One region of the Erwinia sp. Eh17-17 genome, then DNA from elsewhere that is predicted to be linked to it. Evidence: predicted binding sites of a transcription regulator. Region 1 holds the regulator's gene; each other region holds the start of a gene.

The links. Region 1 encodes CRP, which controls carbon source genes, mostly activating them, when cyclic AMP is high. Its sites were predicted from a motif close to ATGTGANNNNNNTCACAT; they were not measured.
Region 2: focA (formate transporter FocA) is a predicted target of CRP. The motif match lies at 1,781-1,798, and genes of this name have one in related genera.
Region 3: rhaS (HTH-type transcriptional activator RhaS) is a predicted target of CRP. The motif match lies at 2,852-2,869, and genes of this name have one in related genera.

Annotation. Positions count from the first base shown of each region.
Region 1 is NZ_JBDFQT010000004.1:21,099-25,924, forward strand. Features, by position in the region: gene ABEH87_RS12595 (hydrolase) at 1-216, shown strand, start outside; gene ABEH87_RS12600 (YheU family protein) at 213-431, shown strand; gene ABEH87_RS12605 (phosphoribulokinase) at 506-1,375, shown strand; gene ABEH87_RS12610 (OsmC family protein) at 1,526-1,933, opposite strand; gene crp (cAMP-activated global transcriptional regulator CRP) at 2,300-2,932, shown strand; gene ABEH87_RS12620 (YccS/YhfK family putative transporter) at 2,990-4,826, shown strand, end outside.
Region 2 is NZ_JBDFQT010000002.1:354,804-359,629, reverse strand. Features, by position in the region: gene pflB (formate C-acetyltransferase) at 1-773, opposite strand, end outside; gene focA (formate transporter FocA) at 864-1,721, opposite strand; gene ycaO (30S ribosomal protein S12 methylthiotransferase accessory factor YcaO) at 2,089-3,846, opposite strand; gene serC (3-phosphoserine/phosphohydroxythreonine transaminase) at 4,156-4,826, shown strand, end outside.
Region 3 is NZ_JBDFQT010000001.1:907,120-911,945, forward strand. Features, by position in the region: gene ABEH87_RS03995 (L-rhamnose isomerase) at 1-1,229, opposite strand, end outside; gene rhaB (rhamnulokinase) at 1,226-2,698, opposite strand; gene rhaS (HTH-type transcriptional activator RhaS) at 2,998-3,822, shown strand; gene rhaR (HTH-type transcriptional activator RhaR) at 3,834-4,688, shown strand; gene rhaT (L-rhamnose/proton symporter RhaT) at 4,746-4,826, opposite strand, start outside.

The sequences.
Region 1 (4,826 bases):
GTGCGTAAACCGCTGCTGATTATTCACGCTAAAGATGACCCGTTTATGACCCCGGAAGTGATCCCCGATATCGCCCTGCTGCCGTCCGGCGTTGAGTATCAGCTGACGCAGCACGGCGGGCATGTGGGTTTTGTAGGCGGCACGCTGCGTAAACCACAGATGTGGCTGGAACAGCGTATTCCGCAATGGCTTGCAACCTGGCTGGACAACGAATGATTATTCCCTGGAAAGACCTTGATAACGAAACGCTCGACAATCTGATTGAATCCTTTGTGCTGCGTGAGGGCACTGACTACGGCGAACAGGAGCGATCGCTGCAACAGAAAGTGGACGATGTTCGCCGCCAACTGAGCAGCGGCGAGGTGGTGCTGGTCTGGTCCGAACTGCATGAGTCCGTCAATATCATGCCGCGTGGCCAGTTTCGCGAATAAGCGGAGATGACTTTGCCCGGCGAAACATGGTACCAATGATCCGTCCGTCAGACCTTTCCAGGGAGTTGTAAGCCATGTCAGCCAAACATCCGGTTATCGCCGTCACAGGATCCAGCGGGGCGGGAACCACCACCACCAGCCTGGCCTTCAGAAAAATTTTCCAGCAGCTCAACCTGCGCGCTGCCGAGGTCGAAGGGGACAGCTTTCACCGTTTTACCCGGCCGGAAATGGACATGGCGATCCGTAAAGCGCGCGATATGGGCAAACACGTCAGCTATTTTGGCCCGGAAGCCAACGACTTTGGTCTGCTGGAACAAACCTTCAGCGAGTATGGCCACAGCGGCACCGGCCAGTCGCGCAAATATCTGCACACCTATGATGAAGCGGTGCCGTGGAATCAGGTACCGGGCACATTTACCCCGTGGCAACCCCTGCCGGAACCGACCGACGTACTGTTTTATGAAGGCCTGCACGGCGGCGTCATGACGCCACAGCACAACGTAGCCGAAAAGGTGGACCTGCTGGTCGGCGTGGTGCCAATCGTCAACCTGGAGTGGATACAGAAGCTGGTGAGGGATACCGGCGAGCGTGGCCATTCGCGCGAAGCCGTGATGGACTCTGTGGTGCGCTCAATGGAGGATTACATCAACTTCATTACCCCGCAGTTCTCGCGCACGCATATCAACTTCCAGCGCGTGCCGACGGTGGATACCTCCAACCCGTTTGCCGCACGCGGTATCCCCTCTCTGGATGAAAGCTTCGTGGTGATCCACTTCCAGGGGCTGGAAGATATCGACTTCCCTTACCTGCTGTCGATGTTACAGGGCTCGTTTATCTCTCATATTAAAACGCTGGTGGTGCCGGGAGGCAAAATGGGGCTGGCGATGGAGCTGATTATGGGGCCGCTGGTCAAAAATCTGATTGAAGGCAAGAAAATCGGCTGAGCGGCTCCAGGTGGGATTAAATATTCACGTGCAGCCATTGATACCCTATGTCGCAATCAGGTCGAAAAAATCTCCGCTGATAGCGAGAGCACAGCGATTACTGACGCTTTTCCACCAGGCCTGCACCGGCATTAACCCCAGTGACAGTCATCAGGACAGCTCAATGACTTCGTAGCTGTGCGTCATTTTCACCCCGCTGCCCAGCATAATGGCCACCGAGCAATACTTCTCTGCGGAAAGATCGACCGCGCGGGACACCGCCTTATCCCCCAGCGCTTTGCCGCTGACGATAAAATGCAGATTGATATGGGTGAAAATACGCGGGGCCTCTTCACGACGCTCTGACGTTAACTTCACCTCACAGTCGGCCACATCGTGACGGCCTTTTTGTAAAATAGAGACCACATCAATGGCGCTACAGCCTCCGGCCGCCATCAGCACCATCTCCATCGGGCTGGGTGCTTTATCCCCTGAGTTTCCATCCATCAGAATCTGATGGCCAGATGAGGATTCTCCCAAAAATGTCAGCCCTTCAACCCATTTAACACGTGCCTGCATAACTAAATCCTCGAATTCATTCAGTTACCGCAGAGTACGCCGCGCCAGGAAAAACGGCAATGCTCCCTTTTTCAAATTATGCTGAAGCGAGACAACAGAAGACAGTCTGGTAAAGCTGTGCTACAAACAAAGCTGCAATATTTTACTGGCATGAGAATGCAAGGTAAAAACGGGACGACAGCACGAGCCATGCTCTTAACAGAGGCCCGTATCATTTCCTATGGGAACGCTTGAATATTTCAACGCCTGGCAGGGACTCATACCCTGATACCCTAAATATTTCGCGCAGCAGGCCAGCGGCGACGCCGCTGCAGCACGTAGAATACAGGGTAGATTAGGCACGATTACAACAGAGGATAACAGCGAATGGTTCTCGGCAAACCGCAAACAGACCCTACTCTCGAATGGTTCCTGTCACATTGCCATATTCACAAATATCCATCCAAAAGCACGCTGATTCATCAGGGTGAAAAGGCGGAAACCCTCTACTACATCGTTAAAGGTTCTGTAGCGGTGTTAATCAAGGATGAAGAAGGCAAAGAGATGATCCTCTCTTACCTCAACCAGGGCGACTTTATTGGCGAACTGGGCCTCTTTGAAGAAGGTCAGGAGCGCAGTGCGTGGGTACGTGCAAAAACAGCCTGTGAAGTGGCTGAAATCTCCTACAAAAAATTCCGTCAGTTGATTCAGGTGAATCCTGACATCCTGATGCGCCTGTCTTCACAAATGGCGCGTCGACTGCAGGTCACATCAGAGAAAGTGGGTAATTTAGCTTTCCTTGACGTTACCGGGCGCATTGCCCAGACGTTACTGAATCTGGCGAAGCAGCCTGATGCCATGACTCACCCGGATGGTATGCAGATTAAAATCACCCGTCAGGAGATCGGCCAGATTGTTGGCTGTTCCCGCGAAACCGTTGGCCGTATTCTGAAAATGCTGGAAGATCAGAACCTGATCTCCGCACACGGTAAAACTATCGTTGTTTACGGCACACGTTAACCGGCTCTGACCCCACGGCGCGACGCCCTGTCGCGCCGTTTTTATTTGGTGTGGATCATGTGGCGGCGAATCATCTATCATCCCGAAGTTAACTATGCGCTCAGGCAAACGCTGGTGCTGTGTTTACCTGTGGCCATTGGCTGGATGCTGGGTGAACTGCAAAGCGGTCTGCTGTTCTCTTTGGTGCCTGCCTGCTGTAATAACGCCGGTCTTGATACCCCGCACAAACGCTTCTTTAAACGCCTGATAGTGGGCGGTGGACTGTTCGCCTTCAGCAGTTTTTTAATCCAGTACGCCGGAGCCGAAGGCGTGCCGCTGCCGGTGATCCTGCTGGTCATGGCATTATTGCTGGGCGTGACCGGTGAAATCAGTCCGCTTCATGGCCGTCTGTTACCCGCTTCTCTGATCGCTGCCATCTTCACCCTCAGCCTTGCCGGGCGGATGCCGATGTGGCAGCCACCGCTGTTGTATATTCTTGGCACCGTCTGGTACGGCGCATTTAACTGGTTCTGGTTCTGGCTGTGGAAAGAGCAGCCGATGCGCGAAACCCTCAGTCTGCTATACCGCGAGCTGGCCGACTACTGCGACGCCAAATACACCCTGCTCACCCGACTGACTGACCCGGAAACTGCCCTGCCGCCGCTGCTGGCACGCCAGCAGAAAGCGGTCGATCTGATTAACACCTGCTACCAGCAGATGCATATGCTGTCCGCCAGCCGCGATAACCACTATCAGCGCCTGACGCGGGCGTTTCAGGTGGCACTCGACTTACAGGAACACATTGCGGTCAGTCTGCATCAGCCGGAAGAAGTGCAGAAACTGGTGGAGCAGAGCCACGCTGAGGCGGTGATCCGCTGGAATGCCCAGACCATTGCCGCCCGGCTGCGGGTGCTGGCGGATGACATTCTCTACCACCGTTTTGCGCAACGTTTCACCATGGACAAACCGCTGCAGGCGCTGGAGAAAATCGCCCGTCAGCATCCGGATAACCCGGTGGGTAACTTTTGTTACTACCACTTCAGCCGCATTGCACGGGTACTACGCACCCAGCGCCCGCTGTACCGTCGCGACCTGATGGCCGACCGCCAGCGCCGCCTGCCGCTGCTTCCCGCGCTGAAAAGCTACCTGTCGCTGAAATCCTCGGCCCTGCGCACCGCCGCACGCTATGCCGTTATGCTGACCTTTGCCAGCTCTCTGGCACTGTTCTTTAACCTGCCGAAGCCTTACTGGATCCTGATGACAGTGATGTTTGTCAGCCTTAATGGTTACAGCGCCACCAGGGTACGTATTCAGCACAGAGCGCTGGGTACGCTGGCCGGGCTGGTGATTGCCGCCACCACGCTGGGCCTGCATGTCCCGGAGTCCTGGGTGCTGCTGATCATGCTGGCCATCACCCTGGTGAGCTACCTGTTTATCCGTAAATTTTACGGCTGGGCCACGATTGGATTTACCGTCACCACCGTTTATTCGCTGCAATTGCTGTCCCTCAACGGGGCGCAGTTCCTGGTGCCGCGCCTGCTGGATACGCTGATAGGCTGTCTGATTGCGTTTGCCGGCATGATCTGGCTGTGGCCGCAGTGGCAGAGCGGGTTGATGCGTCAGAATGCGCACGACGCGCTGGAAACCTATCAGGAAGCCCTGCAGATGCTGCTGGGCAGTGAGCAGGAGGCGGTGAAGCTGGCGTACCAGCGGATGCGGGTCAATCAGGCACATAATGCGCTGTTTAACTCACTGCATCAGGCGATGCAGGAGCCGGGCTTTAATTCCCGCTATCTGTCTGATATGCAGCTGTGGGTAACGCACAGCCAGTTTATTGTTGAACATATCAACGCCATGACCATCCTGGCGCGTGAACACACCATGCTGACCCCGTCGCTGGCGGAGCGCTATTTAC
Region 2 (4,826 bases), on a different contig from region 1:
CACTGTACGGCTTCTTTAGCGCTGGTCGCCGGGCCAGAGATATCGCAGCCGTATTTGGCAGCCATATCTTTGATCTGCTGGAGAGCGTGGTGCTGGTCTGCAATCTCTTCGCGCAGGCGAATCGTCGCTTCCAGGTTAACACCGTTTTCCATATCGCTCTGCAGAGAGGTGAACTGCGCGAATTTGTCTTTCATCAGCGCATCGATACCGTACAGCGCAACGCGGCGATAGTCACCAATGATACGGCCACGGCCATAGGCGTCTGGCAGACCTGTCAGTACACCTGATTTACGGCAGCGCAGGATGTCTGGGGTATAGACATCGAAGACGCCCTGGTTGTGGGTTTTACGGTATTCGGTGAAGATTTTTTTCACAGTCGGGTCGAGTTCACGGCCATAAACTTTGCATGAACCTTCGACCATTTTGATGCCGCCGAACGGGATCAGGGCGCGTTTAAGCGGCGCTTCTGTTTGCAGACCGACGATTTTTTCCAGGCTTTTATTGATGTAACCTGCATCGTGAGATGTGATGGTCGATGGCAGGTCGGTATCAAAGTCAACCGGCGCATGAGTGCGGTTTTCCTGTTTGATGCCTTCCATAACTTTGTCCCACAGAGCAGTCGTTGCCTCAGTGGCACCGGCCAGGAACGCTTCGTCGCCTTCATACGGTGTGTAGTTTTTCTGGATGAAGTCACGGACGTTGATGCTGGTCTGCCATTCACCCTGTGCAAAGCTTTCCCAGGCTGCCGCCATTTTTTGATTAAGCTCGGTCATTTGATACCTACCTTATAACGTGAAGTTCGTTGTACGTTCCCGACGGGTGACATCACACCGACGGTTGCAAAATTCTTTCAGCGGGCACTATCAGTGATGATCGCCATCACGCAGATAAATCACCCAGTACGTTAAACCAACCAGTAAACCACCCCCGATAATATTGCCCAGCGTTACAGGGATAAGGTTATCGGTAATAAAATGGCTAACGGTGAGGTGCGAAAACTGTTCTGCACTTGCTCCGGTCGCCTGCCAGAACTCAGGAGTGGCAAAGTCTTTGATGATGATGGCCATTGGCACAAGGAACATGTTGGCAATGCTGTGCTCGAAACCACTGGCCACAAACATGGCTACCGGTAGCACCATGGCAAACATCTTGTCCAGCAGGCTGCGTCCGGAATAACTCATCCACACCGCCATACACACCATCAGATTCGCCAGGATGCCAAGGCAGACGGCTTCAATGAATGTGTGGTGCATCTTATGGTCAGCGGTTTGCAGGACATTGAGTCCCCAGGCTCCGTTGGCTGCCATATACTGTCCAGCAAACCAGATCAGTACGACAAAGAAGATGGCCCCAATAAAGTTACCGACATAGACGATGATCCAGTTGCGTGCGAGTTGCGCCCAGGTGATACGGCCGCTGGCTTTCGCCACTACCGTAAGAACCGTGGAAGTAAACAGGTCGGCACCGCATACCACCACGAGCATCAGGCCCAGTGAGAAGCAGATACCACCAACCAGTTTCGCCAGCCCCCACGGGACGGCGGCCGTGCCCGTTGTCGCGGTAATATAGAAAGCAAAAGCGATAGAGATAAATACGCCAGCAGTAATTGCCAGAAAAAAAGTGGTGAAGGGGTGTTTCGTTGCTTTATAGACGCCAGCGTCTTCGGCAACTTTTGCCATTTCGGACGGTAATAATAGATCAAAGGGGTTGCCAGCTTTCACACTAACGTCCTCCCAAAAGTAGTCAGCGAGGAAAGTCTAGCAAAGGAGTATAGGAGAGAAATTGATATGGATCATATAGGCTCAGCATACCAGCAGGTAAAGGCCTGTTTTTAGTAGGGTTTATGGATTTATCTTATTGTATTATATGGGATAAAACTTTTTTAATTATTCAAAAAATATTTGAGTCTCATGCGAGAAGAATGACCGGGAGAGTGAATTTATCAAAGCAAATATAGCGGAATTGTGACAATTAAATAGGTAAAGGCTTTGGCTGTTACCTTTTATTAACCTGCCGCTCAATGAACGGCAGGAAAAATTAAGACTTAACAGGAGTGATATCGGTAATTGAAATCACTTTTTTGAACAGTTATTTCCAGTTAAGGCGTTTAGCCGTCTGCAGTTTCTCATAGGCAGCCAACAGAGACTGATGCGCCGGGAAGGCGTTCAGATCGCTGTCAACACTCTGCAAACCGTAAAACGGCGCTTCACCACTGATAGCTGCAGATGCATTGTCTACCGCTTGCTGACCGTACATGCGTACAAACGCCGTATGATACTGAAGCGGATCGCGGCCTTCTTCCTGACTCAACAGCAGCAGCGTTTGCAGGCAGCGATAGTAGTTGGCACGTTCAGGGCTGAAGATCGACTGGTTGAACTCCATCGTCCATTCCGTCCAGATAAGTGCCTGCTCCAGGTCGCCAGCTGCCAGCGCCAGCATCGCTTTCAGCTCGCCGATACGCAGCGTGTACCAGCCATTGTCTTTACCCGTTGCCAGACCCAGCAGTTCACGTACGCGGGTAAAGTCGTCATGACCGTCTTCATCCAGCTGCTCCAGAAGCGATAAATAGTCTGCTTTTTCCCAGCTGCTTTCCGGCAGGCTGAGAAGTGTATCGCGCAGATAAGCCCCCATGCTGTTGTTCGCCAGCAGCAGGTCTTCTGCCGGATAAATATCAGACATACCAGGTACGATGATGCGGCAGGCGTATACATCCAGGTGCTCATAGTCAGCGATATAAACTTCCTGGTCTTCTGACTTGAAGATCGCCATCAGCGTGGCGAATTCTTCCTCAGTGCTGCCTTTGAAACTCCAGTCGGCGAAAGGATAGTCCGCATCATCTTTAAACATGTCCCAGGAAATCAAACCGCTGGAATCGATAAAGTGAGTTTCCAGATTCGCATGTTCGGCAACTTCTTCATCGTCGAAGGTTGGCGGGGTAAAGACATCCAGATCTTTCAGGCCGCGCCCCTGTAACAGTTCAGTTACGGTACGCTCCAGCGCCACGCCGAAGTCAGGGTGTGCGCCAAAGGATGCGAAGCAGGTACCGTTAGCCGGGTTGAACAGCACCACGCAGATAACCGGATATTTGCCACCCAGAGAAGCATCGTAGGAGAAGATTGGGAAACCTTCAGCTTCCAGTGAAGCGATCGCTTCAACCACGCCCGGATAGCGATTTAATACTTCCTGCGGGATCAGCGGCAGGCTGATTGATTCCGCAATAATGCGGTTCTTGATATAGCGCTCAAACACCTCTGACAGCCCCTGAACACGAGCTTCGTTAGCGGTATTGCCTGCAGACATGCCGTTGGACACGTAAAGGTTCCCGATGATGTTCATCGGAATATAGACGGTTTGTTGATCTGACTGGCGGGTAAACGGCAGACCGCAGATGCCGCGTTCGGCATTACCGGACTGAAGGTCAATCAGATCGCTGGCGCTGACTTCGTCTTCAGGATCGTAGAATTTACGCAGACGAGCATCAAGGATCCCTTCAGGCAACTGGTCGTCATCCGGTAAAGGGAACCACTTCTCGTTAGGGTAATGAACGAAATCGCTGTTAGCGATCTTCTCGCCCAGCCAGAAGTCGGCAAAGAAATAGTTGGTGGACAGGCGTTCAAAATATTCGCCCAGCGCAGAGGCCAGCGCAGCTTTTTTACTGGCACCTTTACCGTTGGTAAAACACAGCGGGCAGTCGCGGTCGCGAATATGGACTGACCAGACATTAGGGACAGGATTCAGCCAGGAGGCTTCTTCGATATTGAAGCCCAGATCCTGTAGTTTTTGCTGAAATCGTGCGATGGAAACTTCCAGCGCGGCGTCTTTGCCTGGGATATAAGTTTGAGTCATTTTGCCCACTCGTTATTGATTGTGCGTAAAGCGCGCAATGATACGGGGTTTCGGGCGGAATCGCTATCCGGCATCATTAAATTCATGGCCGCAAGAATGCCATTTTACAATGAAAAGATAAGTGGTCTGTTTTTCATAAAGGAAAACGCCTCACAATATATCGTTGGCTGTTTCATTTGCCCTACAAACGGTTGCGTAGCACACGGGTAAACTGGTCGGTTGACCGGATAAATCGTTGCAGCAATGGGGTGGCAGTGATAAAACCGATAGAGGAATCAAAACCGATTGATCTGAGAGTGGTGAGGGGAAATGAGTCAGGTTTTCAATTTTAGCTCAGGCCCGGCTATGTTGCCGGTAGAAGTGCTGCGTCGCGCTGAACAGGAACTCTGCAACTGGCAGGGTTTAGGAACCTCCGTTATGGAGATCAGCCACCGCAGTAAGGAATTTATTCAGGTCGCTGAAGAGGCAGAAAAAGATTTTCGCGATCTGCTGAAAATCCCCTCCAATTACAAAGTTTTATTCTGCCACGGCGGTGCGCGTGCCCAGTTTGCTGCCATCCCTATGAATCTGCTGGGTCAGCACACCACGGCGGATTATATCGATGGCGGCTACTGGGCTGCCAGTGCCGTAAAAGAGGCGCAGAAATACTGTACGCCTAACGTGATCGACGCTAAGACGACTGTTGATGGCCTGCGTGGCATTACGCCGATGAGCGAGTGGGCGCTGTCTGATGACGCGGCCTACGTTCACTACTGCCCGAATGAAACCATCGACGGTATCGCTATCCCGGAAAACCCGGACTTTGGTGACAAAGTCGTGGTGGCAGATCTCTCTTCGACCATTTTATCGTCACCGATTGATGTCAGCCGTTACGGGGTGCTGTACGCCGGTGCGCAGAAAAATATCGGCCCTGCCGGTTTAACGCTGGTGGTGGTGCGTGAAGATCTTTTAGGTCAGGCGCGTAAAGAGCTGCCTTCGAT
Region 3 (4,826 bases), on a different contig from region 1:
TAATGGCGGACATCGCCTAACCAGCTGGCACCGGCCGGAACGTCGTGGCGCAGACACCAGGCTTCCCACACCGCCTGCCATGGCAGGGATTTTTGCTCTTCCAGCAGCGCCAGGCGCGCCGTATAGTCGCCGTCGTTTTCCAGCTTTTTCAGCATATCGACCGGCTCCAGCAGCGCGCGCAGCAGCGCCTTCTTGGCGTTACGCGTGCCGATCACCCAGGCCGCGATGCGGTTGATAGAGGCATCAAAGAAATCCAGGCCGATATGCACTTTGTCGAACAGACGCTGACGCACGATTTCACTGGCGATCGCCTGGGTTTCATCATCCAGCAGCACTACGTGGTCGCTGTCCCAGCGTACCGGGCGGCTGACGTGCAGCAGCAGGCGCGGAACATACAGCATGGCGGTGGAGATCTTGTCGGAGATCACCTCTGTGGGATGGAAGTGACCGGCATCCAGCGTCAGCGCCGTCTGGCGGCTGGCGGCATAGCCGAGGCAGAACTCATTCGACCCGACGGTGTAGCTTTCGGCACCAATCCCGAACAGTTTGCTCTCTACCGCATCAATATGATGGGCAGGGTTCAGCTTTTCGCTAATGACTTCATCCAGCGAGGCCATCAGGCGCTGGCGCGGAGCCAGACGATCGACGGTCAGGTCTTTCATACCGTCCGGCACCCAGATATTCATCACCGAGGCGGAGCCGAGCTGCTCACCAAAATACGCCGACACCCTGCGGCTCGCCTGGCAGTGCTCAATCCAGAACTGGCGGATCTCTGCGTTAACGTGCGCGAGGGTAAAGCCATCGGCGCTCAGTTCGTGCGAGAAGCAGCTGGGGTTAAAATCCAGCCCCAGCTGACGGTCACGCGCCCAGGCCACCCAGCCCGCGAAGTGCTGTGGTTTGATTTCATTACGCGCAACCGCCTGTTCACTCTCCAGATAGATCGCATGGAGATTGAGACGTTTCGGGCCGGGGATCAGCGCCATCGCCTGATCGAGGTCAGAACGCAGCTCCTCCACGTTACGCGCCCGGCCGGGATAGTTACCGGTCGCCTGAATGCCGCCGGTCAGTGCGCCCTGCGGGTTTTCAAAGCCCCGCACGTCGTCGCCCTGCCAGCAGTGCATGGAGACGGGCATCTGGTCGAGCTGTACCAGTGCAGCTTCTACGTCTACGCCGATATCGGCGAAGCGCTGTTTCGCCAGGGCGAAAGCCTGTTCAATGGCCTGTGTCATATACAAAGCTCCTTTGCTGAAGAGGTCAGTGACAGGAAACGCGCCTGATGGCGGCGAAACACATCACTACCGTGAGAGTCAAAACGAATAAGGGGGAAATGGCCGGCCAGCTGCTGGCGGAAGGCGCTGACGTCCTTCACGGCCCCGGCAGCAATCAGCTGACTGCCGATGTTGCCGAGGGTGGATGCCTCAACCGGACCGGCAAACACCGGAATGCCACAGGCATCCGCACACAGCTGGTTTAAAAACGCATTCTGGCTGCCGCCGCCCACAATATGCAGCTGGCTGAAACGCTCACCGCACAGGTGCTCCAGCTCCTGCAACACCTGGCGGTAACAGAACGCCAGACTGTCAAAGATGCAGCGCGCCAGCTGCGCCGGGGTGGACGGCACCGGCATACGCTGCTCCGCGCAGGCATCCTGAATTTCACGCACCATGCTGGACGGGTTAATAAAGCGGTCGTCATTCGGGTTAATCAGCCACTGACAGGCGGGCTGCTGTCCGGCATCGGAGATCAGCTGGCAGAGGTCGTTAATTGCCAGCTCGTCCTTCACCCGCTGCAGCAGCCACAGGCCCATAATATTTTTCAGCACGCGAAAGCGCCCTTCGGCCCCGCCTTCATTGGTGATGTTGGCATCCTGTGCGGCCTGGCTGGTGAAAGGCTGAAGGCTTTCAAAGCCCATCAGTGACCAGGTCCCGGAGCTGAGATAAGCGGCGCTGCCGCCGGACAGCGGTGTCGCCAGCACCGCACTGGCAGTATCATGAGTGGCCACCGCCACCACCGGGATGGCGTTGCCTGACGGGCTGGTCCACGCCCCTACCCGCTTACCCGGCTGGGAAGGCTGACCGAACCAGGCCGGGTTAGCCCCGCTCCAGCGCAGCAGCTCTGTGTCCCACTGCCCGCTGGTGATATTCAGCATCTGCGTGGTGGTGGCGTTGGTATACTCCCAGTTGAGCTCCCCGGTCAGGCGATAGTGCAGATAGTCCGGGATCATCAGCGCGTGGGCCACCTGCGCCAGTTCTGGCGCACTGTCGCGGCACAGCGCTTTCATCTGATACAGCGTGTTAAACGGCAGAAACTGGATGCCGGTACGCTGATAAATGGCCTTGTGGCCCAGTTCACGGCAGGCCTCAGCCATCACCCCGTGGGTGCGGTCATCGCGATAGGCAACCGGCAGCCCGATACGCCTGCCCTCTGCATCCAGCAGCACATAGTCAACTGCCCAGGTATCAATGCCGATGCTTTCCGGCACAATGCCCTGACGGTCAATGGTTTCCAGCCCGGCAAGAATGAAGTTTTCCAGCGCGTCGAGATCCCAGCACTGGCGGTTATCCATCGTCACCAGCTGGTTTACGCAGCGGCTGACTTCATTGAGCGTAATGGCACCGGTCCGGTCGTCGTGGCTGGCCAGCATAACGCGGCCGCTGGAGGCGCCCAGATCGATAGCGACAAAATGACGAAGGCTCATGTGATAGCTTCCTGATGATTCGATGCCACCAGTGTAAAAGAGCCGGGGTTTGCTACCTTCTTGCCACTGCCAGCCAGGTGTGAGCGCTGGCAAAACGGCAAAGATGAACGTGAAGTGGTTCACAGTTCGGTGGCTTGCTCCTTTTCTGTCGGGGTGTGATGCCCCCCGCATTTCTCACACTTGCCCACGCCTTTCTTAAAAAAATCACCGGGATACCGTTTTTCCGTGTCAAAAATTCAAGGTGCCGGAATACCGTGCTGCGTAGACTCTGTTACTGAACTGTTAAAGAGGAAGCCATCATGACCGTGTTACACAGCGTTGATTTTTTCCCGTCAGGGCACTTCCCGGTCGCCATTGAGCCTCGTGCGCCGCAGGGCGTGTTCCCTGAACACTATCATGACGATTTTCACGAGATTGTTATCGTCGAACAGGGTGCCGGCATTCACGTGTTTAACGGCCAGTCACAGCCATTGTGCAGCGGCTGCGTCTGCTTTGTGCGCAGCCACGACCGGCACTTATATGAACAAACCGAGAATCTGTGTCTGACCAACGTGCTGTACCGTGGGCCAGAATCGTTTCGCTTTCTCGCCGGGCTGCAACACCTGCTGCCCCAGGAGCAGGAAGGCCATTATCCGTCGCACTGGCGCATTGGTAATAAGGTGCTGGCACAGGCGCGGCAGCTCATCGATCAGCTGGAGGCGCCGCACGCCAGCCACAGCCTGGCCAGCCAGGCCGAGCAGGAGATGCATTTTCTGCGCCTGCTGGTGCTGCTGCGCCAGGGCTGTAGCGCGGAAACGACGGACGATCAGGATGGACGCCTGCGGGCGCTGCTGGACTGGCTGGCGGATCACTACAGCGAAGACGTTGACTGGGAGGCTCTGGCAGACCGTTTCTCGCTGTCGCTGCGCACGCTGCACCGTCAGTTAAAACATCAGACCGGCAGCACGCCGCAGCGCTATCTCAACCGTCTGCGCCTGCTGGAGGCGCGCCACCTGCTGCGCCACAGCGAACTGCGCGTCACGGATATCGCTTTTCAGTGCGGTTTTGGTGACAGCAATCACTTTTCTACGCTGTTTAAGCGTGAATTTGGCTGCTCTCCGCGTACACTGCGACAAAATGACTGATGAGGTGACCCGTGACCGCTCTCCTGCGCCTGGCAAAAGCTGACTATCTGCCGTCTGAACAGATGCCGGTAGCCGTTGCTGAACGCACCTCCCAGCCCTCTTTCCCGCCTCATGTGCATGAGTTCAATGAAATCGTACTGGTGTGGCGTGGTAACGGCCTGCACGTGATGAATGATCGTCCGTGGCTGGTCACCTGCGGGGATATCTTCTATCTGCACGCTGACGACTGTCACAGCTATGAGTCGGTTAATGAACTGGCGCTGGACAACATCATCTACTGCCCGGAGCGTTTCCAGCTGAGCCTGGACTGGCAGCAGCTGTTGCCGCCGCGTGACGCAGCCGCCTGGCGTTTAACCACGCGCGGTATGGCACTGGCCAGGGGGGTGATAAAGCAGCTGGAGCAGGAGAGCCGCAAAAGTGACCTGCTGTCGCGTCAGCTGACGGAAGCGCTGTTTTTGCAGCTGGCGCTGGTGCTGCAACGCCACCGCTATGCCTCCGATCGCGCCTGGCAGATGCCCGAAGGGGAACAGCTGGATCTGCTGATGGCCGCTATTCAGGGGCAGATTGCCGCGCCCTTTGATCTCGCCACGTTCTGCGCGCAGCACCAGCTGTCAGAGCGTGCTCTCAAGCAGCTGTTTCGCCAGCAAACCGGGATGACCGTCGGCCACTATCTGCGCCAGCTACAGCTGTGCCAGGCCAAACATCTGTTGCGCACCAGTGACAGCCTGATTGGCGAAGTCGCCGCGCGCTGCGGCTTTGATGACAGTAACTACTTTTCCGTGGTCTTTACCCGTGAAACGGGCCTGACGCCGAGCGCCTGGCGCCAGCGGTTTGTTCCTTCAGCTCACTCCCGCCATCTCGCTTAAATTTTTTTCCTGTCCTGGCCTGTACAATTAGGGGCCGGTCTTCCGGCCCCTTCACGGTTACGAGACCATGCCCAGCCCGACAATATTTGCCGCCAGGATAATCACAAAACAGCCGACGCTCAGCACGCGTACCGGTGT